Regions from separate parts of the Acidaminococcus sp. genome, predicted to be linked through region 2. Evidence: predicted binding sites of a transcription regulator. Region 2 holds the regulator's gene; each other region holds the start of a gene.
The links. The regulator HrcA, encoded in region 2, represses chaperone genes, less so after heat shock. The targets are predictions, from matches to a motif close to TGTTAGCACTCNNNTNANNNGAGTGCTAACA.
Positions count from the first base shown of each region.

Region 1: a site for HrcA is predicted at 5,483-5,513, ahead of groES (co-chaperone GroES). Genes of this name have one in related genera too.
Region 3: a site for HrcA is predicted at 5,751-5,781, ahead of ACZOF8_RS06205 (Hsp20/alpha crystallin family protein). Genes of this name have one in related genera too.

Region 1 covers NZ_DBMBXK010000004.1:92,925-102,456, reverse strand. The annotation lists gene greA (transcription elongation factor GreA) at 1-167, opposite strand, end outside; gene ACZOF8_RS03710 (SLC13 family permease) at 371-1,495, opposite strand; gene tpx (thiol peroxidase) at 2,286-2,795, opposite strand; gene groL (chaperonin GroEL) at 3,440-5,071, opposite strand; gene groES (co-chaperone GroES) at 5,145-5,435, opposite strand; gene ACZOF8_RS03690 (cysteine-rich small domain-containing protein) at 5,560-5,820, opposite strand; gene rsmA (16S rRNA (adenine(1518)-N(6)/adenine(1519)-N(6))-dimethyltransferase RsmA) at 5,817-6,671, opposite strand; gene rnmV (ribonuclease M5) at 6,673-7,218, opposite strand; gene ACZOF8_RS03675 (resuscitation-promoting factor) at 7,235-8,224, opposite strand; gene ACZOF8_RS03670 (TatD family hydrolase) at 8,360-9,145, opposite strand; gene metG (methionine--tRNA ligase) at 9,147-9,532, opposite strand, start outside.
Region 2 covers NZ_DBMBXK010000001.1:77,574-87,105, reverse strand. The annotation lists gene ACZOF8_RS00410 (Rossmann-fold NAD(P)-binding domain-containing protein) at 1-525, shown strand, start outside; gene ACZOF8_RS00405 (flavodoxin family protein) at 553-1,638, shown strand; gene ACZOF8_RS00400 (anion permease) at 1,763-3,175, shown strand; gene ACZOF8_RS00395 (nicotinate phosphoribosyltransferase) at 3,251-4,711, shown strand; gene hemW (radical SAM family heme chaperone HemW) at 4,732-5,883, shown strand; gene hrcA (heat-inducible transcriptional repressor HrcA) at 5,975-7,015, shown strand; gene grpE (nucleotide exchange factor GrpE) at 7,026-7,643, shown strand; gene dnaK (molecular chaperone DnaK) at 7,696-9,532, shown strand, end outside.
Region 3 covers NZ_DBMBXK010000007.1:58,208-67,739, reverse strand. The annotation lists gene ACZOF8_RS06235 (TRAP transporter permease) at 1-420, shown strand, start outside; gene fumC (class II fumarate hydratase) at 597-1,973, shown strand; gene ACZOF8_RS06225 (heat-shock protein Hsp90) at 2,012-2,356, opposite strand; gene ACZOF8_RS06220 (S-layer homology domain-containing protein) at 2,691-3,959, shown strand; gene ACZOF8_RS06215 (TetR/AcrR family transcriptional regulator) at 4,070-4,768, shown strand; gene ACZOF8_RS06210 (C39 family peptidase) at 4,867-5,679, shown strand; gene ACZOF8_RS06205 (Hsp20/alpha crystallin family protein) at 5,943-6,386, shown strand; gene ACZOF8_RS06200 (TetR/AcrR family transcriptional regulator) at 6,669-7,022, shown strand; gene ACZOF8_RS06195 (tryptophan transporter) at 7,133-7,702, shown strand; gene ACZOF8_RS06190 (energy-coupling factor ABC transporter ATP-binding protein) at 7,695-8,558, shown strand; gene ACZOF8_RS06185 (energy-coupling factor ABC transporter ATP-binding protein) at 8,555-9,364, shown strand; gene ACZOF8_RS06180 (energy-coupling factor transporter transmembrane component T) at 9,361-9,532, shown strand, end outside.

The DNA of each region.
Region 1 (9,532 bases), on a different contig from region 2:
TGTTCGTTTTTGGCATCGTCATATTCGGAGTTTTCGCTGATGTCCCCGTAAGAAATGGCAACCTTCAGCCGTTCGGCCACCTGCTGCCGTTTCTCGGAACGGAGATAATCCAGTTCGTCTTCTAATTTTTTGAGACCTTCTTCGGTCAAAATTGTTTGTTCAGCCATGTTTCACGACTCCTTTATAGGCTTTTTGGCTATTACCATATCTTGTAAATTATAGAGTTTTTCCGGGGGGTTGTCAATGGGAAAGGCCCCGCCGGGGCGGGGCCGTCAATGGTCAATGGTCAATTGTCAATTGTCAATGGCCGGAGGAGGCCAAATGCGGACCCATTTGGCGTTGAAGGGATGGGCCCTCTCCGGGCGGGCCCCTACAGAACCGCTGCCATCCCCGCCAGGGGCACCAGGAAGGCCAGGTTGGCCAGGGTGAATGCCTTCAGATAATATCCCTGGAGCCAGGGGTAGCGGCGTACATAATACCCGTAGGAAATCAGGCTGGCCATGGAGGCGATCAGGGTCCCCAGGCCCCCGATGTCCGTACCCAGCACCAGGGCCCGGCCGTTGTCCGTGAACCCGGACAGCAGCACCGCCGCCGGCACGTTGCTGATCACCTGGCTGGCCAGAAGGGCCGTAAAAAATTCCCGCCCCTCCAGAAAGGAAATCAGCAGCTGCCGGAAGGCCGGGATCTGGCCCAGGTTCCCGATCAGCACAAAAAAGGCCACAAAAGTCCCCAGCAGCCGGTAATCCACCCACCGGAACCACCGGGGCCGGACGGCCAGGATCCCCAGGGTCACCGCCCCCAGGGTCACCCGCCAGTCCAGCACATGGGCCACGGTCAAAAGGCACAGACAGAACAGGAACCCCAGGAGCTTTCCGTATTTCCCGGGGCTCCCTTTCCCGGGTTCCCCCCTCCCCCGTTTTTCCAGAGGCCGGCAGGGCACCCACAGGACCACCCCCAGGGCCAGCATCCCCAGGGACACCAGGGTGTAGGGCAGCAGCAGGGCCAGGAATCCCCCCAGTTCCATCTGATAATGGAAGTACAGGTACAGGTTCTGGGGATTCCCCACCGGGGTGACCATGCTCCCCAGGTTGGCGGCCAGGGTCTGGAGGATGATGATCCGGGCTGTCTGTTTTTCCGTTGCCTGCCCGGCCAGGCTGAGGAGGGCAAAGGGGACGAAGGTGATCAGGGCCACGTCGTTGGTGACCCACATGCTGCCGAAGAAGCAGGCAAACACCAGCACCGCCCCCAATTGCCGGGTGGTGGACAGCCTTTCCAGGAGATGGTCCAGGAGCCTGTCAAAGAAGCCCGTTTCCCGCAGACCCCCGATCACCCCCATAAGGCAGAACAGAAGGGCCAGTACCGGCAGGTTAAGGGCCCCCACCAGAGCCCGGGAAGGAGGCACCGCCCCAAAGGACAGCAGGGCCCCCAGGGAGGCCAGGAAAAGGATGGTGTTGGAGCGGATCCAGGGGAGAAGCGTATGGAAGAAGAAGTTCATGGAGGTCGTCCTTTCGGTTGGGAAGGGCCCCGCCGGGGCGGGGCCGTCAATGGTCAATGGTCAATGGCCGGGGGAAGCCAAATGCGGACCCATTTGGCGTTGAAGGGATGGGCCCCCTGGGCGGCCGGGTTGGGCTTGCCTTCGGCGAGCCCCTACGGCGTTGGAGTCGGGGAGTCTTCTCCGGTCGATGGGACCAGGTCCCCCAAGTTTTGGTGCAGGAAGGAGGACGGCGCCGAGTACTGCGGCGCCTAACCCACCACCAGCCTTGCGGCTGGTCCCCAGCTACGGCATAAGCGACCTCGCTATCCGCTGAAGCGGATGCTCCCTGCTTACGCCCTTGCAAAGGGCGGATATACTTAGGCATTCAGGACCACCTCCACGACGCTCGCCCCCCCCTTGCAAAGGGCGGATAAAAACTCGGGAACTTGGTCCCTCGTTTTCTGGTACTGCAATATGCTGCGTATACTGAAAGCAACGGGCGGTCAGCCCGATCCTTTTTCCGCCCCTGCATAGGATGAATATAGATCATGCGGGATCTCCCCTGGTACTCCCAAAAGCTATGGGCGCAAGCCCGAGCGCTTATCCGCCCTTTCCAAGGGCGGGGGACCGTTGCGCCTGCGCAATGGTGGTGGGTTAGCAGCCCAACGGGCTGCGTTTCCCTTCAGGACCCTTTGCCCCCGGCAAATGGTCTCCTTTGGCGTGAGACGTTTTCCCATAAAAAGAACCCGCCCCCAAAAGGCGGGTTCTTTCCTTTGGCTGCCGACTAGTGGCTAGTGACTGTTGGCTGTTCTTACAGCATCCCCTTCACTGCAGCCAGCACTCCGTCGAAATTGATGGCATGGGTCACTTCGGGGACGTATTCCACGTAGGTCACTTTGTCGTTTTTGTCGATGACCACGACCCCCCGGGCTTCCAGCCGCAGGCCGTCCATGAGGAAGCCGTAGTTCTTCCCGAAGGAAGCGTCCCGGTGATCGGACAGGGTCACCACGTTTTCCACCCCGGCGGCGCCGCACCAGCGGGCCTGGGCAAAGGGCAGGTCCATGGAGACCGTGAGCACCACCACATCTTCGGACAGGCCGGTGACATCCTGATTGAACCAGCGGGTCTGGGCGTCGCAGACCCCGGTATCCAGGGAAGGCACCACGGAGATCACTTTGATCTTCCCTTCATAATCCTTCAGGGTCTTTTCCCCCAGTTTGTTGTCGATGAGTTTGAAATCAGGAGCCTGCTGGCCCACTTTCACTTCCGGCCCCACCAGGGCCACAGGGTCGCCGGCAAAGGTTACGGTACGTTTTTCCATATTGAAATTCCTCCTCTATATGATCAGAATGGATAGTTTGTTGGTATAGATATAGTATAGCATTTTAAGAATGATTCGTAAATAGAATTTTGTAAAAGATTGGTGGAAAGAACCCCCTACCCGCTGCCCCGGGTCCTTCCCCCCTTGCCAGGGGACACAGCCCCTTGGGCGGCCGGGTCGGGCTTGCCTACGGCGAGCCCCTACGGCGTTGGGGTCTGGGAGTCTTCTCCGGTCGTTGGGACCAGGTCCCCCAAGGGCCGGTGCAGGAAGGAGGACGGCGCCGGGTATTGCGGCGCCTAACCCACCACCAGCCTTGCGGCTGGTCCCCAGCTACGGCATAAGCGACCTCGCTATCCGCTGAAGCGGATGCTCCCTGCTTACGCCCTTGCAAAGGGCGGATATAGGCTGGGTCCATGGACCCATTGCTTATTTGAGTACAAGGGCGAAGCCCGTGTACTTGTTATCCGCCCTTTGCAAGGGCGGGGGACCGTTGCGCCTGCGCAATGGTGGTGGGTTAGCAGCCCAACGGGCTGCGTTTCCCTTCAAAACCATTTGCCCCCGGCAAATGGTCTCCTTTGACATTAGGCGCAAAAAATCCCCCTGGTTTCCCAGGGGGATTTCGTTGTGCCTGTTCAGGTCTGATCTCACATCATTCCAGGCATCCCAGCGCCCATGGCAGGGGCTGCTGCGGCGCCTTTTTCAGCCGGTTTGTCGGCTACTACGGCTTCCGTGGTCAGGATCATGGAAGCGATGGAAGCGGCGTTCTGGAGAGCACTGCGGGTTACTTTGCAGGGATCCACGATACCGGCTTTGATCATATCCACATATTCTTCGGTGGCAGCGTTGAAGCCGGTGCCTTTGGCAGCCTTCTTCACAGCTTCCACGATGACGGCGCCTTCCAGGCCGGCGTTGTTGGCGATTTGCCGTACCGGTGCTTCAATGGCCCGTCTTACAATATCGATACCGGTCTTTTCATCACCGTCAGCCTTGGCTTCCAGTTCGTCCAGAACCGGCTGTACCTGCAGCAGAGCGGTGCCGCCGCCGGCCACAATGCCTTCAGCCACAGCAGCACGGGTGGCGTTCAGGGCATCTTCGATACGGAGTTTCTTGTCTTTCAGTTCGGTTTCGGTAGCAGCACCAACCTTGATCACAGCTACGCCGCCGGACAGTTTGGCCAAGCGTTCCTGGAGTTTTTCCTTGTCGAACTGAGAGGTGGTGGCAGGGATCTGGGCCTTGATGGAGGCAATCCGGTCAGCCACAGCCTGTTTGTCGCCGCCGCCGTCAACGATGGTGGTCATGTCCTTGGTTACCCGTACCTGACCGGCAGTACCCAGGTCAGCCAGGGTAGCGCTGTCCAGTTTCCGGCCCACTTCTTCACTGATGACCGTAGCACCGGTGAGGGTGGCGATATCCTGGAGCATGGCCTTCCGGCGGTCACCGAAGCCAGGAGCCTTTACAGCCACAGCCTTGAAGGTGCCACGCAGACGGTTCACAACCAGGGTAGCCAGGGCTTCCCCTTCCACGTCTTCAGCGATGATCAGCAGTTCACGGCCCTGTTGTACAACCTTTTCCAGTACGGGCATAATGTCGTTGATCAGGGTAATCTTCCGGTCCGTAATGAATACGTACGGGTTGCTCATAACGGCTTCCATCTTGTCAGGATCCGTTACCATGTAAGGGGAGATGTACCCACGGTCGAACTGCATGCCTTTTACGGTTTCCAGGGAGGTGTCCATGGTCTTGGATTCTTCCACGGTGATTACGCCGTCGTTGCCCACTTTTTCCATGGCATCGGCGATCAGCCCGCCGATTTCTTCATCACCGGCGGAAATGGAGGCAACCTGTGCCTTTTCTTCCTTGGTGCTGACAGCCTTGGCGCTCTTCTTCAGTTCGTCAACCAGGGCATCGGTGGCTTTCTTGATCCCTTTCTTCAGGACCATGGGGTTGGCACCGGCCACCACGTTCTTCATCCCTTCATGGACGATGGACTGGGCCAGCACCGTAGCAGTGGTGGTACCGTCGCCGGCGATGTCGTTGGTCTTGGTGGCCACTTCACGGACCAGGGCGGCGCCCATGTTTTCGAACGGATCTTCCAGTTCAATATCCTTGGCAATGGTTACCCCATCGTTGGTGATGGTGGGAGAACCGAATTTCTTTTCCAGTACAACGTTCCGGCCTTTGGGCCCCAGGGTTACCTTTACGGCATCAGCCAGGGCATTGACACCCCGTTCCAAGCCACGGCGGGCATCTTCATCAAATTTAATCAGTTTAGCCATATTGATCGACTCCTTAATTCCAGATAATGTACGGTTTGGTATTTTCTACCAGATACGGGACGGAGGAAAGCTTTCAGTCTTCCACAACCGCCAGGATATCGCTGTCTCTCAGGATGATGTAGTCTTTCCCGTCCAGGGTTACATCACTGCCGGAGTATTTGGCGAATACCACCACATCCCCTGCCTTCACTTCAGAAGGGACCCGGGTGCCGTTTTCCAGGAGACGGCCGGTGCCTACGGCAACCACTTTGCCGGTCTGGGGTTTGTCTTTGTGAGCAGTATCCGGCAGGTAAATGCCGCTGCTGGTTTTTTCTTCTTGTACAATGGGTTCAACTACAACATGATCATCCAAAGGTTTTAACATCTTACGTATCCCCTTTCATTCTATGAGCAATGGGTTGTTTGCATTTTTATTAGCACTCATTTCACTGGAGTGCTAACTACAGTATCTATAATAGCATGTTTCCAAAAAAAATCAAGCCCTTTGACTATTTTTTGTCAAAAGGCTTGAAAACTTTTTTCTGCAGGGTCCGGACCACCTGGTCGTACCGGTCCGGGTCGTGGGGCAAAAGGCAGCGGCTGCAGTCTTTGTTCCCATCTCCCAGCCGGGTGAAATCCCCGCCGCAGTCCGGCACCAGGTACAGGGGGCAGTAGCAGAACAGGCAGTTGAACCGGTCCGGGTCCGCCCCTTTGTGGCAGGGAAAGAATTCGCACTGCCGGTGGGCAAAGAACTTGTACCGGCAGCTCATGGTTCCAGCAGCTTCCCGTAGGCCTGGGCCAGGCTGCCGAATTCGTCCATGGAAAGGGATTCCCCTCTCCGCTTCCCGTCGATGCCGGCCCCATCCAGCAGTTCCTTCACCTGGTCCGGGGTGATGCCCAGGGTCTTCAGGCAGTTGCTGAGCATTTTCCGCCGCTGGGAAAAGGCCGCCTTCACCACCCGGAAGAACAGCTTCGCCGGAACATCCACCGCCGGGTGCTCCCGTTTGTCGCAGACCACCACCATGGAATCCACCTTGGGGGCGGGCATAAAGTCCCGGGCGGGCACCGGGATGGCCAGCCGGGGCTGGGAATAATACTGGAGAGCCAGGGACAGAGGGCCGTAATCCTTCCCTCCCGGAGCAGCGATCATCCGCTCCGCCACTTCCTTCTGGACCATCACCACCAGCCTCTGGAGGGGCAGATCCTCTTCCAAAAGGGCGAAGATGATGGGGGTGGTGATGTAATAGGGCAGGTTGGCGGCCACCGTAAAGGGCCGGTGCTCCGTCACTTCCCCCAGGTCCACCTTCAGCACGTCCCCGGGGACGATTTCCACATTGTCATACCCTTCCAGGGTTTTGGCCAGGACGGGCAGCAGGGTCCGGTCGATCTCCACGCTTTTCACCTGGGCCCCGGTCTCCGCCAGGGCCTGGGTCAGGGTACCGATTCCCGGGCCGATTTCCAGCACCAGGTCTCCGGGGCCCACCTGGGCTTCCCGGGCGATCCCCCAGACCACCTGTTCATTGATCAAAAAGTTCTGTCCGAACTTCTTCTTGGCCCGGAGGCCAAAAGTATCGAGGATGTACCGGGTCACGTCCCGGCTGGCGATCACTGGATGCAGCATGTCATTTCCCTTCCCCGTCGATTTCCGCCAGAGCGGCCTGGAATTCCTCCCGGGTCACTCCGTAATTGTTCAGCCGATGGACCATCTGCTTGGCATTCCCGTAGCCGATGCCCAGGATGGCTCCCAGTCTGTCCCGCCGGGCCACCGCCTCCGGAGACCCTGACAGCCCGGAAACAAACAAGTCCCGAGAGGAAAATTCCTTTCGGGGCTCCATTTCCTGGAAACGGACCTTGGACAGGGCTTTCCGGATGGCCTCCGGCTGGGCCTGTTCAATGCCCACATCATGATGGGCCAGGGCCTCCGCCTTGGGCACAAAAGCCTGTCCGGCTTTGGGGAAGCGCTCCGTCAAGAATTTCCGGATCCGCTCTCCCGCGCCGTCGGGATCGGTCATGATGATGATCCCCCGTTTCCTGTAGGCTGCTTCGATCAGGGCCAGGGTATGGGGCGCCAGGGTGAATCCCCCGGTCTCGATGGTCTCAGCATCCACTGCCTTCTTCACCGCCACGGTGTCCATCTTGCCTTCTACTACCAGCACTTCTTTCAGCACGATTTTCTCCTGTCTTTTACTCCAAGAAATACACAGTCACATCCCGCCGGCCCCAGGAAATGGCATCGCCATAATCTTCCATGAACAGGTCGATGGTATTGCCGTTGATGGCGCCGCCGCAGTCCGCTGCCACAGCAAAGCCGTAGCCGGGGATGTACATTCGAGTGCCGTAGGGGATCACGTCCGGATCCACGGCCACCACCCCATGATAGGGGACTACGCCGGTGGAGGTGAGCCCTGTGCCGCTGCCTTCTGCCATGGTGTAGGCGGATGCTTCCACCGTCCGGGCAGAGCGGTAACGGACGAAACCACGGGAGGTTTCGATCATATTCAGGTTGTTCCCCGTACCCACTTCCACGATTTCAGGGACCGGTTCCGAGAGCACTTCCCGGTTCAGCTCCTGTCTTACGGTTTCGCTGCCCACCTTGATTTCCCGGTAGGTGACCTTTTCCTGCCCGTTTTGGCCGGGGGAGATCACATTCTGCCGGCCCCGGGGCAGGTTGTCATTGTTCCGCATCTCCACTTCATAGGGGATGTCCCGGGTTTCGGTGGTCAGTTTATTGGTGGGAGAAATAATGTGGATGGTCATGTCCGGGGTCACTTCCGTGTCCAGTCCCGGATAGACCTGGAATCCTTTGTAATCCACTCCCACGGCATTCAATACGTCTCGCACGGTTTTGCGTCCGATGGTGTATTCGGTGGTTCTTCCTGCTTTCCAAACTTTCACGGGCATGGCCCGGGTCACTTCGATGGTAGCTCCATCATTGAGTTTTTCCTCTTCGCCGACCAGTTCATATCCGTCGGCTTTCTGAAGAACAACACCGGCTTCTTCCAGGGCTCCCTGAACGGTCAGGGCTCTGGTCTGCAGGGTTATGGTCTGTCCGTCCACTTTGATGCTCACGGTTTTGGGCTGGGCCGCAAAGCCCACCAGGTTCACGCTGGCAGCCAGCAGCAGGCAGACAACAATCCACTTGTAGGGACGCTTAAAAGGTTGTGATTTTCGCAAAGTTTCGCCTCCTTAAAGTGCTTGCATCATACCATAAGGAGGCGATTCCTGTCAAAATTAAATTAGTACCAGGTACTAAAATTATGCACTCTGACAGGTGTAATTTGTGACGTTTTTGTAGACTGTACAGCTGTTTTACTGGTTTGTGAGACGGAAAAACAGCTTTTTCGCATTATTTGTTGAACTTTCCATGATTTTTTCCGGTGTGGTCCCCCGGAGTTCCGCCGCCCGCTCTGCCACAATGGCGGTGTACAGAGGGTTGTTCCGCTTTCCCCGGTAGGGCACAGGGGCCATGTAGGGGGAATCGGTCTCGAACAGGATCCGGTCTTCCGGCACCCGGGCCAGGATGGATCTTACCCCCCGGTCGTTCTTGAAGGTGCTGGTGCCCCCGAACCCCAGGTACCAGCCCAGGGCCAGGGCCTCTTCCGCCATGGCCCAGTCCCCGGAAAAGCAGTGGAGCACCCCCCGGACGCCTTTGCCTTCTTCCCGGATGATCCGGAGCACGTCCTCATGGGAATCCCGGTCGTGGATGATCACCGGCAGGCCGGTTTTCCGGGCCAGGTCCAGCTGGCGGATCAGAAATTCCTGCTGCAGGCCGTGGGGGGAATGTTCATCGTTGTAGTAATCCAGACCGATCTCCCCGATGGCCACCACCCGGGGATCGGCGCACCAGGCTTCGATCTGTTTCAGGTCCTCCAGGCTGCTGTGGCTGATCTCTTCCGGATGGATCCCCACTGCCGCCCACACAAAGGGGTACTGGTGGGCCAGGGCAAGGGCCGTTTGGGAGCTGGGAATGTCACAGCCGGGATCAATGATCCCGGCCATGGTCTCTCCGATGGAACGGAGCAGCTCTTCCCTGTCTTCGTCAAAATCCTCCACGTCCACATGGGCGTGGGTATCGAACAAAGGAAGCTTATGCATGTTATTTCACCTTGCTGCCGGAGGCGATCCCCGGCACTTCCGCCAGTTTCAGGTTCCCCTGGCCGTCAGACGCGGCCAGCAGCATCCCCCGGGATTCCACGCCACGGAGTTTGGCCGGCTTCAGGTTGGCGATGACGATCACGTTCTTGCCCGTCAGTTCTTCTTCCTTGTAATAGGGAGCGATGCCGGAAACGATGGTCCGGACTTCGTCCCCCACCTTCACTGCGATCTTCAGCAGCTTGTCCGCGTTGGGCATTTTTTCCGCTTTCTGGATGGTGCCCACCCGCAGGTCCAGTTTGCCGAAGTCTTCGATGGTGCACTGGTCCGGGGTCACGACCCCTTCAGCCTTTTTCTCCGCCTTCTTGTCCTTTTTGGCCGGTTTGGCTT
Region 2 (9,532 bases):
GCCTGCATCGTTTCCGACCCGGTGGACAACCTGTGCCGGGCCTTCCTGGAAAGTTCCGGCCTGGCGCCCTGGCAGGTCCAGGGATACGGGTTGGGAGTCATGAACGCCCGGGCCTGTTACTATGCGGAAAAAGATCCCCGGCTCACCCATTATCTGAAAGAAGGACGGGCCTTTGGTCCTCACGGCCAGGATCTGGTGATCGCCGACAGCCTGGAACACTACAATGATGAGCTTTCCCGGGAACTGACCCGGAAAACCGTCACCTGCAACCTGGCAGTCCGGGAACTGGGGTACAAGCCCTACATTGCTCCGGCCCTGTCCAGTGCGGCCATTTCCATCCTGCTGACCCTCCGGGGTGCCTGGCACTACGGATCCCTGTACCTGGGGGACGGGAAAGAGGGGGCCTTCCTGGGCATGAAGAACCGGCTGACGGAACAGGGATTTGAATATGAAGACGCGGCTCTGTGCCCGGAACTGTACGCCCGGATCCGCCACGCCTATCTGAATCTGTGCCGGATGAAATAACCGGCGGGGAAACAGGAAGGGATTTCTATGTTCTATGTGATCAAAATGGGATGGCACGAAGAGGAAACCACCTGCCGGGTGGACGGGGCCCTGAAAAGGGCTCTGGCAGGCCATCCCCATGTGGTTGTGGACCGGCTGTCGGATTTTGCCAGGATGTTTCCGGAAACCGGCCCACGGGAACCCGGTCCGCACAAGCTGCTCTTTGCGGTGAACCTGGGAGTGGGAGGCATGAGCCTGGGATTTGCCCGGATCATCGCCTACATTTCCCTCCATCCCCGCTGCCTGGAAAACTGCACCGGCAGCGTGGTGGTGGACGGGGAGGACGAACTGTTCACCAAAAAGGCCGGAAGGGAAATGATCTTCATGGCCAACCGGTCCGGCTGCGCCTTTCCCGGGGCGCCCCTGGTGGAAGCCACCGGGTCCCTGTACAACTTCAATATCCGGGCCAGGATCCAGGGCATCGGCAACCAGGAGGCCTACGAAAACGCCGTGGCCCAGCTGGTGGACAAGCTCCTGGTCTTTGACGGGGTTCCGGCGCCGGAAGGGGGACGGCACAAAATCGCTCTGTTCCACGCCAGCAGCCGGAAGACCTCCAATACCCTGCTGCTCTGGAGCCTTGTCCGGAAGCAGCTGGAACCAGCGGCCCAGATCCGGGAAGTGAGCCTCCGGAACGGCACCGTGGTGGACTGCCGGGGCTGCAGCTACGAAGCCTGTCTCCATTTCGGGGAGCAGGGGGACTGTTTCTACGGAGGGGTCATGGTGGAAGAAGGGTACCCGGCCATCCGGGAAAGCGACACCCTGGTCTTTGCCTGTCCCAATTACAACGATGCAGTAAGCGCCAACATCATGGCCTTCTTCAACCGGATGACCGCCCTGTTCCGGACGGACTACCGGGAATTTGCCAAAAAGCGGATCTTCGCCCTGGTGGTCAGCGGCTACAGCGGGGGAGACATTGTGGCGGAACAGGTGATCGACGCCCTGAACTGCAACAAGCACTTCATCCTGCCTCCGCATTTTGCCCTGATGGAAACCGCCAATGACCCGGGGAGCATCCTGCAGAACCAGGGGCTGGAGCAAAGAGTGAAGGAGATGGCCCGGCGGATTGCAGGGTAGAGAGTTTCCCTCTTTTTAAAACAATTTAAATGATGTACAATAAGAAGCTGTAACCGGCTGTTGCGGAACGGCTTCTTTTTGTCTATCTGGCAACGGCCCCTATCCAAGAAAGAAGGCTGACAATGTGACCCTGTTCAAAAAATGGCAACAACTGATTTTCTGCGGGTTCCTGGGCGCCCTGTCCTTCCTGGTGCCTCCTCCGGGAGACCTGGCCCCGGCCGGCTGGCATGTGTTCGGCGTCTTTGCCGCCACCATTGTGGGGCTGATCCTGAAACCTCTGCCCATGGGCGTCATGGCTCTTTTGGGCATGGTGAGCCTTTGTCTCACCCGGGCCCTTACCCTGAAAGAAGCTCTCAGTGGATTCAGCATCCCTACCATCTGGCTGGTGGTAGTGGCCTTCTTTATTTCCCGGGGCATCGTAAAGACCGGGCTGGGGGAACGGATTGCCTATCTGTTTGTGGAACGGTTCGGCAAAAAGCCCCTGTTCCTGGCCTATTCCCTGGTGGCCAGCGACCTGGTGATTGCCCCGGCCATGCCCAGCAACACCGCCCGGGCCGGAGGCATCCTGGCTCCCATTGTCCAGTCCCTGAACGTGACCTTTGGTTCCGACCCCAAAGAAGGGACCCAGAACAAACTGGGGAATTTCCTGGTGCCGGTGGTGTTCCAGTGCGACGTGGTGATTTCCGCCGTGTTCCTTACCTCCATGGCCGCCAACCCCATGGCCGTCAGTTTCGCCAGCGATCTGTTGGGGGTGAACATGACCTGGGGCGGCTGGCTGGCGGCTTCCTGTGTGCCGGCAGTGATTTCCCTGGTGCTGTTCCCGCTGGTGATCTATAAAATGAACCCGCCGGAACTGAAGGAGACTCCGGAGGCTCCGGCTCTGGCCCGGCAGAAGCTGGATGCCATGGGTCCCCTGAAACGGGAAGAAAAAGCCATGGCCGTGATCTTTCTTCTGCTCATCGGTCTCTGGGCCGGGGGCCGGTACATCGGTCTCAGTGAAACTCTCACCGCCCTTTTTGGCCTGTGCCTGCTGCTGTTAGCCAACGTGCTTACCTGGGATGACATCAAAAGTGAAAAAGCCGCCTGGGATACTCTGGTCTGGTTCGCCATCCTGGTGATGATGGCCGGATTTTTGAACACCAAAGGGATGATCCCCTGGTTCAGCAAAGAAATGAGCGCCCTGGTGGCCGGGGACAACGGACTGGTGGCCATGGCCATCCTGGCAGTGGTGTACTTTTATTCCCATTACCTGTTCGCCAGCAGCACCGCCCATGTAAGCGCCATGTACGCCGCCTTCCTCAGCGTCATGGCCAGCGCCGGGGCACCGTCCACCATGGCCGCCTATGTGCTGGCCTGGTTCAGCAGCCTGTTCGGATGTCTCACCCATTACGGCTCCGGCCCGGCTCCCATCTTTTTTGGCGCCGGATATGTGACCCAGAACCGGTGGTGGCAGATCGGCTTCGTCCTGAGCCTGCTGTCCATCCTGATCTGGGGCGGCATCGGCTGTCTGTGGGGGAAGGTCCTGGGAATGTGGTAAAAATTTAATTTTCCGAAAACGGCCAAACTGTGGTACAATGGGTAACAAATACTGTACCTGGAAAGGCGGAGACCCATGAAACAATTTGATGCAAGAAATCTGTCCATGATGTTTGACCTCTATGAAATGACCATGGCCAACGGGTATTTTGAAGACAAGAAACGGGACAGGGACGACTACGTGTCCTTTGATGTATTTTATCGGAACAATCCGGACGGAGGCGGTTTCGCCATTTTTGCCGGTCTGGAACAGGTGCTGGATTACCTGGAAAACATGCACTTTTCCACCGAAGACATTTCCTATCTCCGAAGCCTCCATGTATTCAGCGAACCCTTCCTCCAGTGGCTGGAAACCTACCAGTTCCGGGGAAATGTATATGCCATGCCCGAAGGCAGTGTGATTTATCCTGATGAACCCCTGCTGACGGTGTACGCTCCTCTGGTGGATGCCCAGCTGGTGGAAACCGCTATCCTGTGCGAGATTAACCACCAGTCCCTGATCGCCACCAAGGCCCAGCGGATCGTGAAAGCCGCCCAGGGCCGGGGGGTGTCCGACTTTGGCGCCCGCCGGGCCCACAACATGGACGCCGCCGTATACGGGGCCCGGGCCGCCTATATCGGCGGAGCTGACAGCACGGCCACCGTCCTGGCCGGCCAGATGTTCAACATCCCGGTAAGCGGCACCATGGCCCACAGCTGGGTCATGTACTACGACGACGAATACACCGCTTTCAAGCGGTTCGCGGAAATCTACCCGGACAACGCCATCCTGCTGGTGGATACCTACGATGTACTGGATTCCGGGGTGCCCAACGCCATCCGGGTGGCCAAGGAAGTACTGGAACCCATGGGCAAACGGCTGAAAGGGATCCGGATCGACTCCGGGGACCTGGCCTACCTGTCCAAAAAGGCCCGGAAGATGCTGGACGATGCCGGGCTCACCGATGCCATCATCGTCATGAGCAACTCCCTGGATGAATACACCATCAGCTCCATCCTGGAACAGGGCGGCTGTGTGGATTCCTTCGGGGTGGGGGAACGGCTGATTACCGCCAAGAGCGACCCGGTCTTCGGGGCCGTGTACAAGCTGGTGGCTGTACACAAGGACAAAGCCATCATCCCCAAGATCAAGATCTCCGAAACCTTTGAAAAGATCACCAACCCGGGCCGGAAACGGGCCTGGAGAGTGTATGACAAAACCGGTCATGCCATTGCGGATCTCCTGACCCTCCATGACGAAGATCCCCGGGAAAGTGCCGAATTCCCCTTTGTGGATACCCAGCGGCCCTGGAAGAAGATGGCCTTCAAAGACTGTACCTTCCGGGAACTCCAGGAACTGGTGCTGGAAAAAGGCAAGCGCCTCCACCCGTCCCCGTCCCTGGAAGAAATCCGCCGGTACGTGCGGAAGCAGCTGGACCACGAAATCTGGCCCGAAGAACAGCGCTTCAGCAACCCCCACATGCATTTCCTGGACATGAGTCCCCGGTACTACGCCATGAAGATGGCCCTGCTGGAAGATGTGAAGAAGGGGAAATAAGACGGTCAAAGGAGAATACCATGTCCCATCCCTGGGAATCGTACCAGGCGGTTTATGTGCACATCCCTTTTTGTGTCCATAAATGTGCCTACTGTGATTTTGCTTCGTATCAGATTTACAATGACCATATCATGAACGACTGCGCCCGGCGTCTGGTGGAGGAAATCTCCGCCTGTACGCCGGCTTTGCCGGTTTCGCCCAGGGCTACGGTGTATTTCGGCGGGGGCACCCCCAGTGTGCTGCCTTTGGATGATCTGGCTGCCATTGTTTCCGCCCTGAAGGAACGGGGCTTCTGGCAGCAGCCGGCGGAAGCCACCCTGGAGGCCAATCCGGGGACGGTGGACCTGGAACGGCTCCGGTTTTACCGGTTTTTGGGGTTCGACCGGCTGAGCCTGGGAATCCAGTCCTTCCAGCAGTCTGAACTGGTGTCCATGGGCCGGATCCATACGGCGGAGCAGGCGGAAGAAGCCATTGCCCTGGCCCGGCAGGCCGGGTTCCGGCGGATCAGCGGGGATTTGATCTACGGTTACCCTGGCCAGACAGTGGAATCTGTCCGGGATTCCCTGGAACGGCTGCTGCAAACCGGGGTGGACCATGTGTCCGTCTACGGTCTTACGGTGGAAGAGGGGACCCTTCTGGCCAAACAGATCCGGGAAGGGCAGCTGGCCCTGCCTTCGGAAGAGGAAACCGGTACCATGTACGACCTGCTCATGGAAGAACTGCCCAAAGCCGGGTACCAAAGGTACGAAATCTCCAATTTTGCCCGGCCCGGCCAGGAATCCCGGCACAACCAGGTGTACTGGCACTACGATCCCTATCTGGCCTTCGGCCCTGCTGCCTGCGGGTTCGACGGAAAGAAACGGGAGACCAATCCCTGGAATCTGATGGCCTATCTCCGGGGAGAAGCCCCGGAACAGGAAGAACTGACTCCCACGGAACGGCGGGAAGAGCTGGTGTTCATGAACCTGCGCACCGCCAAGGGACTGTCCCTGGAAGAATTCCGACTGCGGACGGGAGAAGATTTCTTCCATATATATAAAGAAGGGTTCGCCCATTGCCAGAACCGGGGCTGGATCACCCGGGAAGGGGACCGTATCCGCCTTACGGAACAGGGGATGCGGTACGGAAATCTGGCCTTTGAAGAATTTTTGCAAAAAGGCAAATATTTTTAGGGAAAGTATTGACAATTTGACTAAAGAGGTGTATCTTTACACTTAGATGTTAGCACTCCAATTATTAGAGTGCTAACAATCCAGAAGAGAGATGATTACAGTGCTGAGTGACCGCAAGAAAAAAATTCTTCAACTGATCATTGAAGACTATATCGAAACGGCGGAGCCTGTAGGATCTCGCAGCATCGCCAGGAAGTACAATCTGGGGATCAGCCCGGCAACCATCCGGAACGAAATGTCCGACCTGGAACTGCTGGGTTATCTGGAGCAGCCCCATACTTCGGCGGGCCGTGTCCCGTCGGCGGCTGCCTATCGGTACTATGTGGATTCCATTGCCAAACCCGATGCCCTGGCGCCCAACGATGTGGCGCTGATCAACAGCTGGTTCCGGGAACGGGTCCACAGCATCGACGATATCTTCCAGTCCACCGCCAAGATCCTGTCACGGATGAGCAAGAACGTGTCCGTGGTGCTGGCCAACAAGGACAGCGAAAGCGTATTTTCCTATCTTCGCTTCCTGCCCCTGAACGAGCACCAGGCCATCCTGTGCATTGTGGCCAACGACGGGCGGATGGACAACAGTGTGATCCAGATCCCGGCGGGCATGAGCCGCCTGGAAATGGACACCCTGGCCCAGAGAGTCACCAACAAGCTCCATGGGATGAAGCTGAACGATATCACAGACCAGATCCTGAAAGACGTCCGGGATGCCCTGGCTGGGGACAAAGCCCTGTATGCTTCTCTGATCCAGGTGGTCAGACAGATGCGGAGCGGCCAGTCGGAGAACAAGATGTACCTGGGCGGCACCAAACAGCTGCTCAGCCAGCCGGAATTCAAGGATCCGGAACGGATCCGGGAGCTGCTGAGCGTGCTGGAGGAAGAGCAGATGCTGAAAGACATGCTGATGGCCGACAAGGACTCCGGTCTCAAGGTAACCATCGGCAGCGAGAACAAATTTTCCGGCATCCAGGACTGCAGCATGATCCAGGCCACCTACCGTCTCAACGGACAGGTGGTGGGGACCCTGGCGGTCCTGGGACCGACCCGTATGGAATACCGGAAGGTGATTTCCGTCATGGATTACCTTCACAACTACCTGCGGGTGGTCATGAATAAAATGGATGAAAAGTAGGGGAGGACCAATGGAAAAGGACCAGCAGAAGAACCCGGAAACCGTGAAGGCAGAGGGTGCGGAAGCGGCCCAGGCCCAGACTGCGGCGGAAGAAACCGCAGAACAGGCCAAGGCAGCGGAAGCAGCCCAGGCTGACACCAAAGATGAAAAAGCAGCAGAACCCGATCCCAGGGACGAAAAGATCGCCCAACAGGAACAGCAGATCGCTGACCTGCAGAACCGGCTCCTGCGGCTCCAGGCAGATTTTGACAACTTCCGGAAACGGAACAACGAAGAACGGGAACGTCTGGGCCGGTATGTAACCGGACAGGTGGCCCGGGAATTTTTGAAGGTGCTGGACAATTTCGAACGGGCGGAAGCCAGTCTGGAAACCAGCAAAGACGGAGCGGCCATCCAAAAAGGCATGGAAATGATCCACAAGCAGTTTGAAAAGGCACTCCAGACCCTGCACATCGAAGAGATCCCGGCGGAAGGCAAGCCTTTCGACCCTCAGATCCATGAAGCCGTGATGCAGGGCAGCAACCCGGATCTGCCGGATGAAAGCATCGACCTGGTCCTGGAAAAGGGCTACAAGATCGGTGACGACGTAATCCGTCATTCCAAGGTGCGGGTTGTCCGCAACGATTGAAAACAACGTTTTGAACGATTGATAATTCCAGAGTGTACAGGAGGAATTCATTATGTCTAAGATTATTGGTATTGACTTAGGGACCACCAACTCCGTAGTCGCTGTGATGGAAGGCGGCGAACCTACGGTTATTACCACCCAGGAAGGCGGCCGGCTGACTCCTTCCGTGGTTGGCTTTACGAAAAACGGGGAAAGACTGGTAGGCCAGCTGGCCAAACGCCAGGCTGTATCCAACCCGGAACGGACTATCAGCTCCATCAAACGGCACATGGGCACCAAATACACGGTGACCATTGACGACAAGGATTATACTCCGGAACAGATTTCCGCCATGATCCTGGAAAAGATGAAGGGCGATGCAGAACGGTATCTGGGTGAAAAAGTCACCGAAGCCGTCATCACCGTACCGGCTTACTTCAACGACAGCCAGCGTCAAGCCACCAAGGATGCAGGCCGGATCGCCGGGCTGGATGTAAAACGGATCATCAACGAACCCACGGCTGCAGCTCTGGCTTACGGCATCGATAAATCCGACGACCACACCATCCTGGTTTACGACCTGGGCGGCGGCACCTTCGATGTGTCCATCCTGGAACTGGGCGACGGGGTGTTCGAAGTGAAATCCACCAACGGGGATACCCATCTGGGCGGCGATGACTTCGATAAACGGATCATGGACTGGATGTGCGATGAATTCAAGAAACAGAACGGCATCGATCTGACCGGGGACAAGATGGCCATGCAGCGGATCCGTGAAGCTGCTGAAAAAGCCAAGATCGAACTGTCCAACATGCTGACCACCAATATCAACCTGCCGTTCATTTCCGCAGGCCCCAACGGCCCTGTGCATATGGACATGGATCTGACCCGGGCCAAATTCGATGAAATGACCAGCGACCTGGTTGACCGGACCCTCGTGTGCGTCAACAAGGCCCTCAGCGATGCCAACATGACCCCGAAAGACATCAACAAGGTCCTGCTGGTAGGCGGCTCTTCCCGTATCCCTGCGGTGCAGGAAGCCATTAAACGGACCATGGGCCAGGAACCGGCTCACGGGGTGAACCCGGATGAATGTGTGGCCATGGGTGCTGCCATCCAGGCCGGCGTGCTGGCAGGGGATGTGAAAGACGTCCTGCTGCTGGATGTAACGCCTCTGTCCCTGGGTATCGAAACCATGGGCGGCGTAATGACCAAGATCATTGACCGGAACACCACCATTCCTACTTCCAAGAAACAGATTTTCTCCACGGCCACCGACAACCAGCCCTCTGTGGATATCCACGTACTCCAGGGCGAACGGGAAATGGCTGCGGACAACAAGACCCTGGGCCGTTTTGAACTGTCCGGCATTCCGGCAGCTCCCCGGGGAGTGCCTCAGATCGAAGTGGCCTTCGATATCGATGCCAACGGTATCGTAAACGTAAGCGCCAAGGATCTGGGTACCGGCAAGGAACAGAAGATCACCATTACCTCTTCCGGCAGCCTGAGCAAGGAAGAAGTGGACAAGATGGTGAAGGAAGCCCAGGCCAACGAAGCCGCCGACAAGAAGCGGAAGGAAGCCGTAGAAGCCAAGAACCAGGCAGATACCCTGATCTACCAGGCTGAAAAGACCGTGAAGGACATGAACGGCAAAGGCCATGACGACCTGATCAAGAAGGTCCAGGACGCCATCGCCGCCCTGAAAGAAACCATGAAAGGCGACGATACCGACAAGATCAAAGCCGATACCGAAGCCCTGCAGAAACCTCTGTATGAACTGAGCGCTGAACTGTACAAGCAGAACCAGGGCGCTGCCCAGGGTGCTGCCGGTGCCAATGCCAACACCAACGCCGGTGCAGGCGCCAACGGAGGGACCGAAAGCAAGAAAGCCGACGACGATGTAGTGGATG
Region 3 (9,532 bases), on a different contig from region 2:
AGCTTCTACTTTGCCATGTTTGCCAACCTGACGCCTCCTGTGGCCCTGGCGGCCTTTGCGGCGGCAGGGGTATCCGGCGGGGATCCCATGAAGACCGGCTGGACCTCGGTGAAGCTGGCAGTGGCCGGGTTCATCATTCCCTATATTTTCGTCTTGTCGCCTCAGCTGATGCTGATCAATACAACCTTAGGGGAAGGGTTGTTTACGGCGGCAACGGCGGCGCTGGGGGTGTTCCTCCTGGCGGTGGCCTGCGAAGGATATGTGTACGCACCGGTGAATGTGGTCATGCGGCTGGTGTCCCTGGTCGGGGCCCTGCTGCTGATGATCCCGGGAATCCAGACCGACATCATCGGAGCCGTGATCCTCATCGCCGTGATCTTCCTACAGAAAAAGAAAGCTGCTTCTTTGCAGGCGGCATAAAGAAAGACGGCCGGGACGGGCGGAAGGTTGCGTCCAAAACCAGATGCCAGGCATCTGGCTTCCCTCGGCTGCTGACCGTTGACAGGGCTGTTGCGTATGCAACAGCCCTTCTTCATTTGACAAACCCCCAGGGCTATGGAATAATGCAGATATCATAGGAAAAGCGAGGGGATATCATGGCGAAAAAAGAGGAATGGCGTCTGGAACGGGATTCTATGGGTGAAATCAAAGTCCCGGCGGACAAGTACTGGGGTGCCCAGTCGGAACGGAGCTTTGAAAACTTCAAGATCGGTACGGAAAAAATGCCTCTGGAAGTGATCCGGGCCTTTGCCTATCTGAAGAAAAGCGCAGCCCAGGCCAATGAGGCTCTGGACAAACTGGACAAGAAACGCTGCCAGACCATCGGGAAGGTCTGCGACGAGATCCTCAAGGGCAAACTGGACGAAAACTTCCCGCTGGCGGTATGGCAGACCGGCAGCGGCACCCAGAGCAACATGAACGTCAACGAAGTGATCGCCCACCGGGGCAATGAACTGGCCGGGGAAGCCCTACTCCATCCCAACGACCATGTGAACATGTCCCAGAGCTCCAACGACACCTTCCCCACCGCCATGCACATTGCTGCTGTCTGGGAACTGGAAAAACACCTGCTGCCGGCCCTGGATGAGCTGGTGGCTGCTTTCAAAAAGCTGGAAAAGGAAAATAAAGGCATTGTGACCACCGGCCGGACCCATCTCCAGGATGCAGTGCCTGTGGCTTTCTCCCAGGAAATCTCCGGCTGGCGGACCATGCTGGAACGGAACCGGCAGGAAATCAAAGCCGCGGAAAAAGGGCTGCTGGAACTGGCCCTGGGGGGCACGGCCGTAGGTACCGGCCTCAATGCCCCCAAAGGCTTTGACAAAAAGGTGGCGGGCTTTATTGCCAAGAACACCGGGTTCCCCTTTGTGACAGCCCCCAACAAATTCCATGCTCTCACCAGCCTGGACGATATGGTCTTTGCTCACGGGGCCCTGAAGGCTCTGGCCGCCAACCTGATGAAAATGGCCAACGATGTGCGCTGGCTGGCTTCCGGCCCCCGGGACGGACTGGGAGAGATTACCATCCCTGCCAACGAACCGGGTTCCTCCATTATGCCCGGGAAGGTGAACCCCACCCAGTGCGAAGCGGTGACCATGGTGGCGGTGCAGGTCATGGGCAACGATGCGGCCATCGGCTTTGCCGCTTCCCAGGGGAACTTCCAGCTGAACGTGTTCCTGCCGGTGACCATCTACAACTTCCTTCAGTCCGTACGGCTCCTGGGAGATGTAATGGAATCCTTCCGGAAGAACTGTGTGGTGGGCATTAAGGCCAACAAGGAAAAAATGGCCCACAACCTGCACAATTCCCTGATGCTGGTGACGGCCCTGAGCCCCTATATCGGCTACGACAAATGTGCCCAGGTGGCCAAACTGGCCTTCAAGGACAACATTTCCCTGAAAGAAGCCGTCCTGAAACTGGGCTTTATGGAAGAAAAAGAATTCGACAAAGTGTTCCATCCGGAGAAGATGGTATAAAAAAGGAGCTGTTGCACATGCAACAGCTCCTTTTTATTTTATTCCCCCAACATCTCCAGAATCTTCGCTCCGGCGGTGCAGGCGGGGCAGAAGCAGTACTTGCCTCCTTCTGCCTTTACTTTCTGGCCCTGGGCCAGCAGCTGGGCAGCGGTTTCGGCTCCGAAGGCCTTTTTGGCGTCTTCCGAAGCAAAGAAGGGCAGCACCTGGTCGATGGTGCACACATCTTCCTTCAAAGCGGCCCGGAGCAGGGCCGTCAGGTTGGCCTGGGCGGCGGTGCCCTCAGCGGCCAGCCATTGTTCCGCCAGATCTTTCAGACCGCTGTACACGCTGGGGGCTGCGGCCAGATTCTTTACTTCAGCAACCAGTTCTTCATGATTTGCCATGGGAATCATCCTTCCTGTAATAAGATTAATTACATCATACCCTCTTTTCTCCAAAACTGCAAGCGTCTCTTTTCCATCGATATTGTGATAAAAATGAAAAGTTCGTGAAATATACACTTGTAAAAAAGAAGGCTTTGGGAACACAAGGCGTTTTCCGGGACGGGAGAAAGTTTCCTCTGGTATAGTGAAGACGTGGAAAACTACCACAGATCCTGGAACGAAGAGAAGCGCAGGATTGCCGGCACCTGTAGAGGAAACAAGGCCACTCGCACAGAACCCGGGAAGCAGGCGAACCCCTTCCGGACAGGAAATTACCAGAAGGAGGATTTTTATCATGAAAAAAAACTTAGTGTGTGCTCTGGCTATGGCTATGGGCATCAGCGCCACGGCATTTGCCGCCAACCCGTTCTCTGATCTGCCTGCAGGCCACTGGGCTTATGGAGCTGTAGCAAAACTGGCTGCTGCCGGTGTGGTGGACGGATATCCTGATGGCACCTTCAAAGGTGACAAAACCATGACCCGGTATGAAATGGCACAGATTGTAGCCAAAGCTCTGGCCAAAGGAGCCATCGGTGCCGATGACAAGCTGGTCAGCGAATTCGCTGATGAACTGGACAACCTGGGTGTCCGGGTGGCCAAACTGGAAAAGAACGCCGACAATGTGAAGATCACCGGGAACGTCCGGCTGAGCTATGATCACAGCTCCGGCGGTGCCGTAAACAAATGGCAGGCTGCCAAAGCCGGCCGTGACAACGACGACGCCCGGCTCCGTACCCGTCTGTTCCTCACCGGCGAAGTCAACGACAACTGGCATTACGTATCCATGCTGGAAAACAACCAGCACTTCATCGGCCAGAACGAATCCGGTGACGATGACACGGAATTCCAGAGAGCTTACCTGACCGGGAACATCGGGGTGGTAAACCTGACCGGCGGCCGGTTCCAGGACTTCATCGCTGACGGGAACATCTACGATAGCCGTGTGGATGCCATCAAAGCCGATGTGAAGATTGGCCAGGCCTACATCACCGGGGTCTGGGGCAAAATGGCCAACAAGAGCGAATACAGCTGGAGCGATTCCAACAACGATTCCGTGGCCGACAAATACTGGAGGGCGGAAGTAGGCGGCCGTTGGGGCAACCTGAACATGGCAGCCAACTACGTCCGGGCAGACGATGTAACCGCCATGGGCATGGGCAAAGATGATGACTCCATCTGGACGGTCGGTGCCGACTACACCGCAGGCAAGTTCAAATTCGGGGCCATGTACCTGAACGGGGACAATGATCACCTGGATGACATGGGTAAAGATGACGACGGGGTCGTTGCCTGGCTGCAATACGGCGGCGCCACCGCTTCCAAACCCGGCAGCTGGGGCCTGTTCACCAAATACTATGATCAGGCGGCCACCACTACCATTGCTCATACCATGAACGGCCGGTATGATGTGTTCCCGGAAGAAGGGTTCAAGGGCTGGCACTTCGGCGGCAACGTAACCTTGGCCAAGAACATGGTGGCCCAGGTGGAATACTTCGACCTGAAAGGCAAGGACAGCGACGAACATGCACGGACCCTGTGGTCTCAGATGGTCGTAACCTTCTAATCAGCAACCAACACGAGAGGACTGCATACTGGCGGCAGTCCTCTTGTTTTTTTAGCCGGAAGGGATTTGGTATAATGGAAACAGAAGCTGCGGCAAAGGAGGATGTTCTGATGGGAAGACGGAAAAAGGAAGAAAAACTGCTGGAAGAAAAGGATGAGGCCCTGCACCGGAAGATCCGCCACCGGGCCAAGGAGATGTTCCTGGAACTGGGATATGTGCGGACCACCCTGCCCAAACTGGCGGAATCCCTGGGGATTCCCCAGCGGCAGATCAGTCTCTGGTACCGGACCAAGGAAGAACTGTTGGATGACCTGGCTGCCCAGCTGATGGAACGGACCCGGGATTATATCTGCCACACCTTCCTGCCAGATGAGGCTTTCCCCGAATCCTGGACCCGGGAGGAAATGGCCCTGTACCGGTATGTGATGCTGCTGGGGATGGAAATGGAGGTACTGGACACCAACACCATGCTGTGGAGTTTCTGGAAGACTGCCTACTGTATCCCCCATCTGCTCGAACGAGTGGTGGCCCGCCATTACCGGTATGTGACCAGACTGTTTTCCGTCCGGATGTCCAGTCAGTTCAGCTACGAAAAGATGCTGCTGGTGTGTTCCGGACTGGGAGGCTATGTGATGGCCCACGGGTTCCGGAAGCCCTACCACTGGGACCGGATCCGCCGGACCTTCCTGACCCATTCCCTACGGATCTTCGGGATTTCTTCCGGGACCATCCAGAAAATGCTGGACCGGCTGGAGGAGCAGCGGCCCCTGCTGGAGGAAATCAGCGGGAAAATCCTGGGGAGCTTATAGGCATTCCGGCGGAAATCTTTTATAATAGGGAGAAGAAATACGGATGCCCGAGGGCCCTTTCCGGAAAAAGGGCCGGGCCGTGAAAGGAACGGATGGATATGAAACTTTTCCCAAAACTGACTTCTGCTGTGCTGGCCGGCCTGCTGGCCGCCGGCTTCTCTCTGCCGGTGCTGGCGGCCAACCGGAACTTCAGCGATGACATGAAATTCCAGGAACCGGCGAAAATCACCCAGGACCAGGGGGCTGCTTCCATAGAGCGGAAACTGGATCACAAAAAGACCATTTATTACACTCACCCGGACTTCTACCATATGCATTCCAAAGGGTCCCTGGTGCTGCTGCCGGCTTTCAAGACCATCCAGCAGTCCAGTGAATGGTCCTGCGGACCGGCGGCAGCCCTGATGGTGCTCCGATGGTATGACCGGCAGAAGGACTGGACGGAACAGAAGCTGGCGGATCTGCGCCATCCCCTGAAGGACGTGAATGTCCCTGGTTTCCCGGACGGCTATCCGGGCACCACCCTGGAACAGATGAAGGACATGTTCCAGAAGGTGGGAGGGTTCGACCTGGTGACCACGGAAGACTATGCAAAGGCCGGGAAGACCTTCGGACCGGAAGACATCAAGGCCACCCTGAAGGCCGGAAAGCCCATCCTGGCAGGATGGATCGACTGGGGCGGCCACTGGCAGGTAATCATCGGCTATGATGACATGGGCACCGCCGACACCCAGGACGATGTGCTGATCGTGGCGGATCCCTACGACACCACGGACCATAACCAGGACGGCTACGGCATCTACCCGGCCGCCCGGTTCTTCTCCACCTTCGACATGTACGGCCAGTTCCCGGAAAAAGAGGGAGGGAACCACAATCTGTTCCTGATCGCCTCTCCGGCCCGGGTGAAGCTGTGATTTTTTAGAGGGGCTGCTGCACATGCAACAGCCCCATTCCTCTCCTCTAAAAAGTCAAAAAAACTTTGACTTTTTAGCACTCAACGCTTGACAGTGCTAACAACCTGTGCTATTATAATACCAGAACGAAGGAAAGACCACAGAGAAGGGTTCCCAAGAGAACCTGGAACGTAGGACGGGCCCCTGAGGGGCCGCAGGAATCCAGCCTTTCGGTAGTTCCAAAAGCTGACCTTCAAGGCCAAGATTGAATGGAGGAATGGCTTATGTTACTGCCTAGCGTTTTCAATGACAATGTGTTCGATGATCTCATGAATGACTTTGATGATGTGTTTACGGCCAGAAATCCTCTGTACGGGAAACACTCCAGAAATATGATGAAGACCGATGTGCGGGATGTGGGCGACCACTATGAACTGGACATTGACCTGCCGGGGTTCAAGAAGGATGAAATCCATGCACAGCTGGAAAACGGATATCTGACCATCAGTGCCAGCAAGGGTGTGGACAAGGATGAAAAAGACAAGAAAGGCCAGTATATCCGCCGTGAACGGACCTTTGGCCAGTGCGCCCGGAGCTTCTATGTAGGCGAAGGGGTCACCGAGGCTGATGTGAAGGCCAAGTACGAAAACGGTATCCTGGAACTGAGCATCCCCAAAAAGGAACCCCAGAAGGTGGACAACAAGAAATATATCGCCATCGAAGGATAACGAGGGCGGGAGACTCCGTGGAAAGTCGGAGCTCCATAGAGAAAAAGGACTGCTGCTTGAGCGGCAGTCCTTTTTTTGTGCAACAAATGTATGACTGTATAGTCGGAAACAGACTGTTTAGTCATGGCTCAAGTGCAAGAAGTTACAGGATTTTCGAGGGATACTTGTGGCAGAAAAATGAAAACAATGAATTTTTTCGCTATTGATTGATGAAGTTTTTGCCCCGTGATACACTAAAATCATACCGCAAAATATTGCAGGAAGAATGGAGTCACAGGATTTATGGGCAGAAATCGAAAACAACCGTTGGCAGACGTTACTCCACAGGACCTGACCGGCCGGGAACGGGTCCTGAAAAGTGCAGCCAGACTGCTGCTGGATGTAGGCTACCAGCGGATGACTCTCAGCCGGATCAGTGAGGAATCCGGAGTGGGAGGGCTGGAGATCCGCCGCTGGTACAAAACCAAGGACGAAATCCTGGCGGCTTTGACGGAGCAGCTGAAACGGCTGATCCTGACCCAGGCCCTGGAGATTTTCGGGGTGCCGGAGAAAAAGATCGAACTGCTCCTGGTGGAACTGGAAACCCAAAAAGAGAAAATGCTGGAAATCGGGCAGCAGCTGTTTGAAGAGCTGTGAGACCGTTGAAGGGGTTGTTGCTTAGGCAACAGCCCCTTTTTCCTTGACATCCTCCCCCAGTCCCCATAAACTATATTCTATACTGTATTGTAGCAAAGGAGCATCGCAGCATGGAAAAACCGATTCCGGAACTGATTACGGTGGAAGCAGCCCGTGATACCCATCGCTGGGTGGCCATGACGGCCCTGCTGCTGGCCATTGGGGTCATCCTCCATACCATCAGCCCCAACGTGGGCGGGGTCACCCCCAACTGGACCATCGCCATGTATTCCATTACCATCTGTCTGACGAAGCCAGGGCCCACCCGGGCTTTGGGCATCGGCTTTGTGGCCGGGCTCACCCTGATCCCTTCGTCCAAATCCGCCTTCCCGCTGGGGAACATTGCCAGTGAACTGTGCGGGGCCCTTACCGCCTGTATCCTGGTGAAGGCCTTCGCCCTGGCCCACCTGGAACAGCTGAAGGTGAAGCCTTTTATTGTAGGGTTCCTGGCCACTTCCGTCAGCGGCAGTGTGTTCACCTACATCCTGAAACTGGTGCTGGGGCTGCCCCTTGCCGTGTGGACTCATGCCATGCTGCCGGTGGTGCTCACCGTAGGGGTCCTGAACGGTGTGGTCACCCAGGTGCTCTACGGCCCGGTACGGAAGATTTTCTTTGCTACGGAGGGGAAACACCATGTGTGAAACAGCCATCCGGATTTCTGATTTTTATTTTGCCTATCTGAACAGTGACCTGGTGCTGAAAGACATCAACCTGGACATCCAGAAAGGCAGCTTCACCGCCATTGCCGGGCCCAGCGGCGCCGGCAAGACCACCCTGTGCAAGGCCATGACCGGCATCGTCCCCCATTATTACGGGGGCCGGTACCACGGCAGGGTGGAAGTGCTGGGAGAAGACCTGAAGGGCCGGAAGATCTCCGAAATCGCCATGCGGGTGGGGATCATGATGGACGACTACGAAAGCCAGATGGTGTCTCTGACTGCCGGGGAAGAAATCGCCTTCGGCCTGCTGAACCACGGGTTCTCCCCGGAAGAGGTGGATGCCCGGGTGAGCCAGGCCCTGGAGGATGTAGGGCTTCCCGGCCGGGAAAACTACCAGCTGGACGAACTGTCCGGAGGCCAGCGGCAGCGGCTGCTCCTGGCATCCGTGCTGGCCTGCCGTCCGGAAGTGCTGATCCTGGATGAACCGGTGTCCGCCCTGGATCCTGACGGGGCCCGGTCCCTGTATGCCCTGCTGTACAAGATTTACCGGCAGCATCAGATGACCGTAGTGGTGGTGGAACATGACCTGAACTACCTGCTGCCCTATATGACGGACCTGGTGCTCATCAGCCAGGGAGAGGCCCGGGTCCAGGGACCCTTTGCCGAAGCCGCCCGGAACGCCTTCGCCCAGGAGGACCTGCGGGAGAACCTGCCGGAACTGTGGCAGGTGAAACTGGGCCTGGAAGAAAAGTACCAGGTGAAGCTGGGAGACTGGAGAACGGAAGAAGAAGCAGAAAAGGAACTGCTCCAGAAATTTCAGGGAGGCGCCAAGGAATGATTGAAGCAAAAGCAGTGAACTTTGCCTACCGGAGAGGCATACCTGTGCTCCAGGACATCAGCTGCCAAGTGGAAGACGGGGAAGCGGTGGCTCTCCTGGGCCACAACGGCAGCGGCAAGACCACCCTCAGCCGGCTGTTCATGGCCCTGAACCATCCCCGGAGCGGCCAGGTGCTGGTGGACGGAGTGGATATTGCCGGCTACGAACCGGCGGACCTGGCGGACAAGGTGGGGTATGTGTTCCAGAATCCAGACCTCCAGCTGCTGGGGGATACGGTATATGATGAAGTGGCCTACGGCCTCCAGAACCGGAAAATGCCCAAAGAGGCCCTGGACCGGCAGGTCCGGGATGCGGTGGAAGCCATGGGGCTGACCCCCTGCCTGGACCAGTATCCCCGGGGGCTTTCCTTCGGCCAGAAACGGCGGCTGGGGGTGGCAGTGGCGCTGGCTCTCCAGCCCCGGACTTTGATCTTGGACGAAATCACCAACGGTCAGGACGAACAGGAAAAACAGCATATGATGGACTACCTGGCCAAACTCCAGAAAGAAAAACACATGACCCTGATCCTGATCACCCATGATATGGAAATCGCCCGGAAATTCACCACCCATGCCCTGGTGCTCCACGACGGCCAGCTGGTGTATGACGGGAAGACCGGCAATCTGTTCGACGGAAAGCGGCCCATTGAGGAATGGGGTCTGAAGCAGCCGGTGCTGTCCCGGCTGGGAGCCCTGTTCGGGGTCCAGGCGGACAGTCCGGAAGATCTGTGCAGCAAGATCCAGCCGAAAGAAGGTGCCAAAGCATGAAGATCACAGCCTTTACCAAACTGATCCTGGTGCTGGCGGTCACCGCCTGGGTGTTCCTGCTGCCGGTGCCGGCGGTGGCCACCCTGCTGGTGCTGGAACTGGTGATCCTGCTGTATATCAAACGGGACCGGATGACCATGGCGGCCATCGGCACCCTTACCGTGTTCA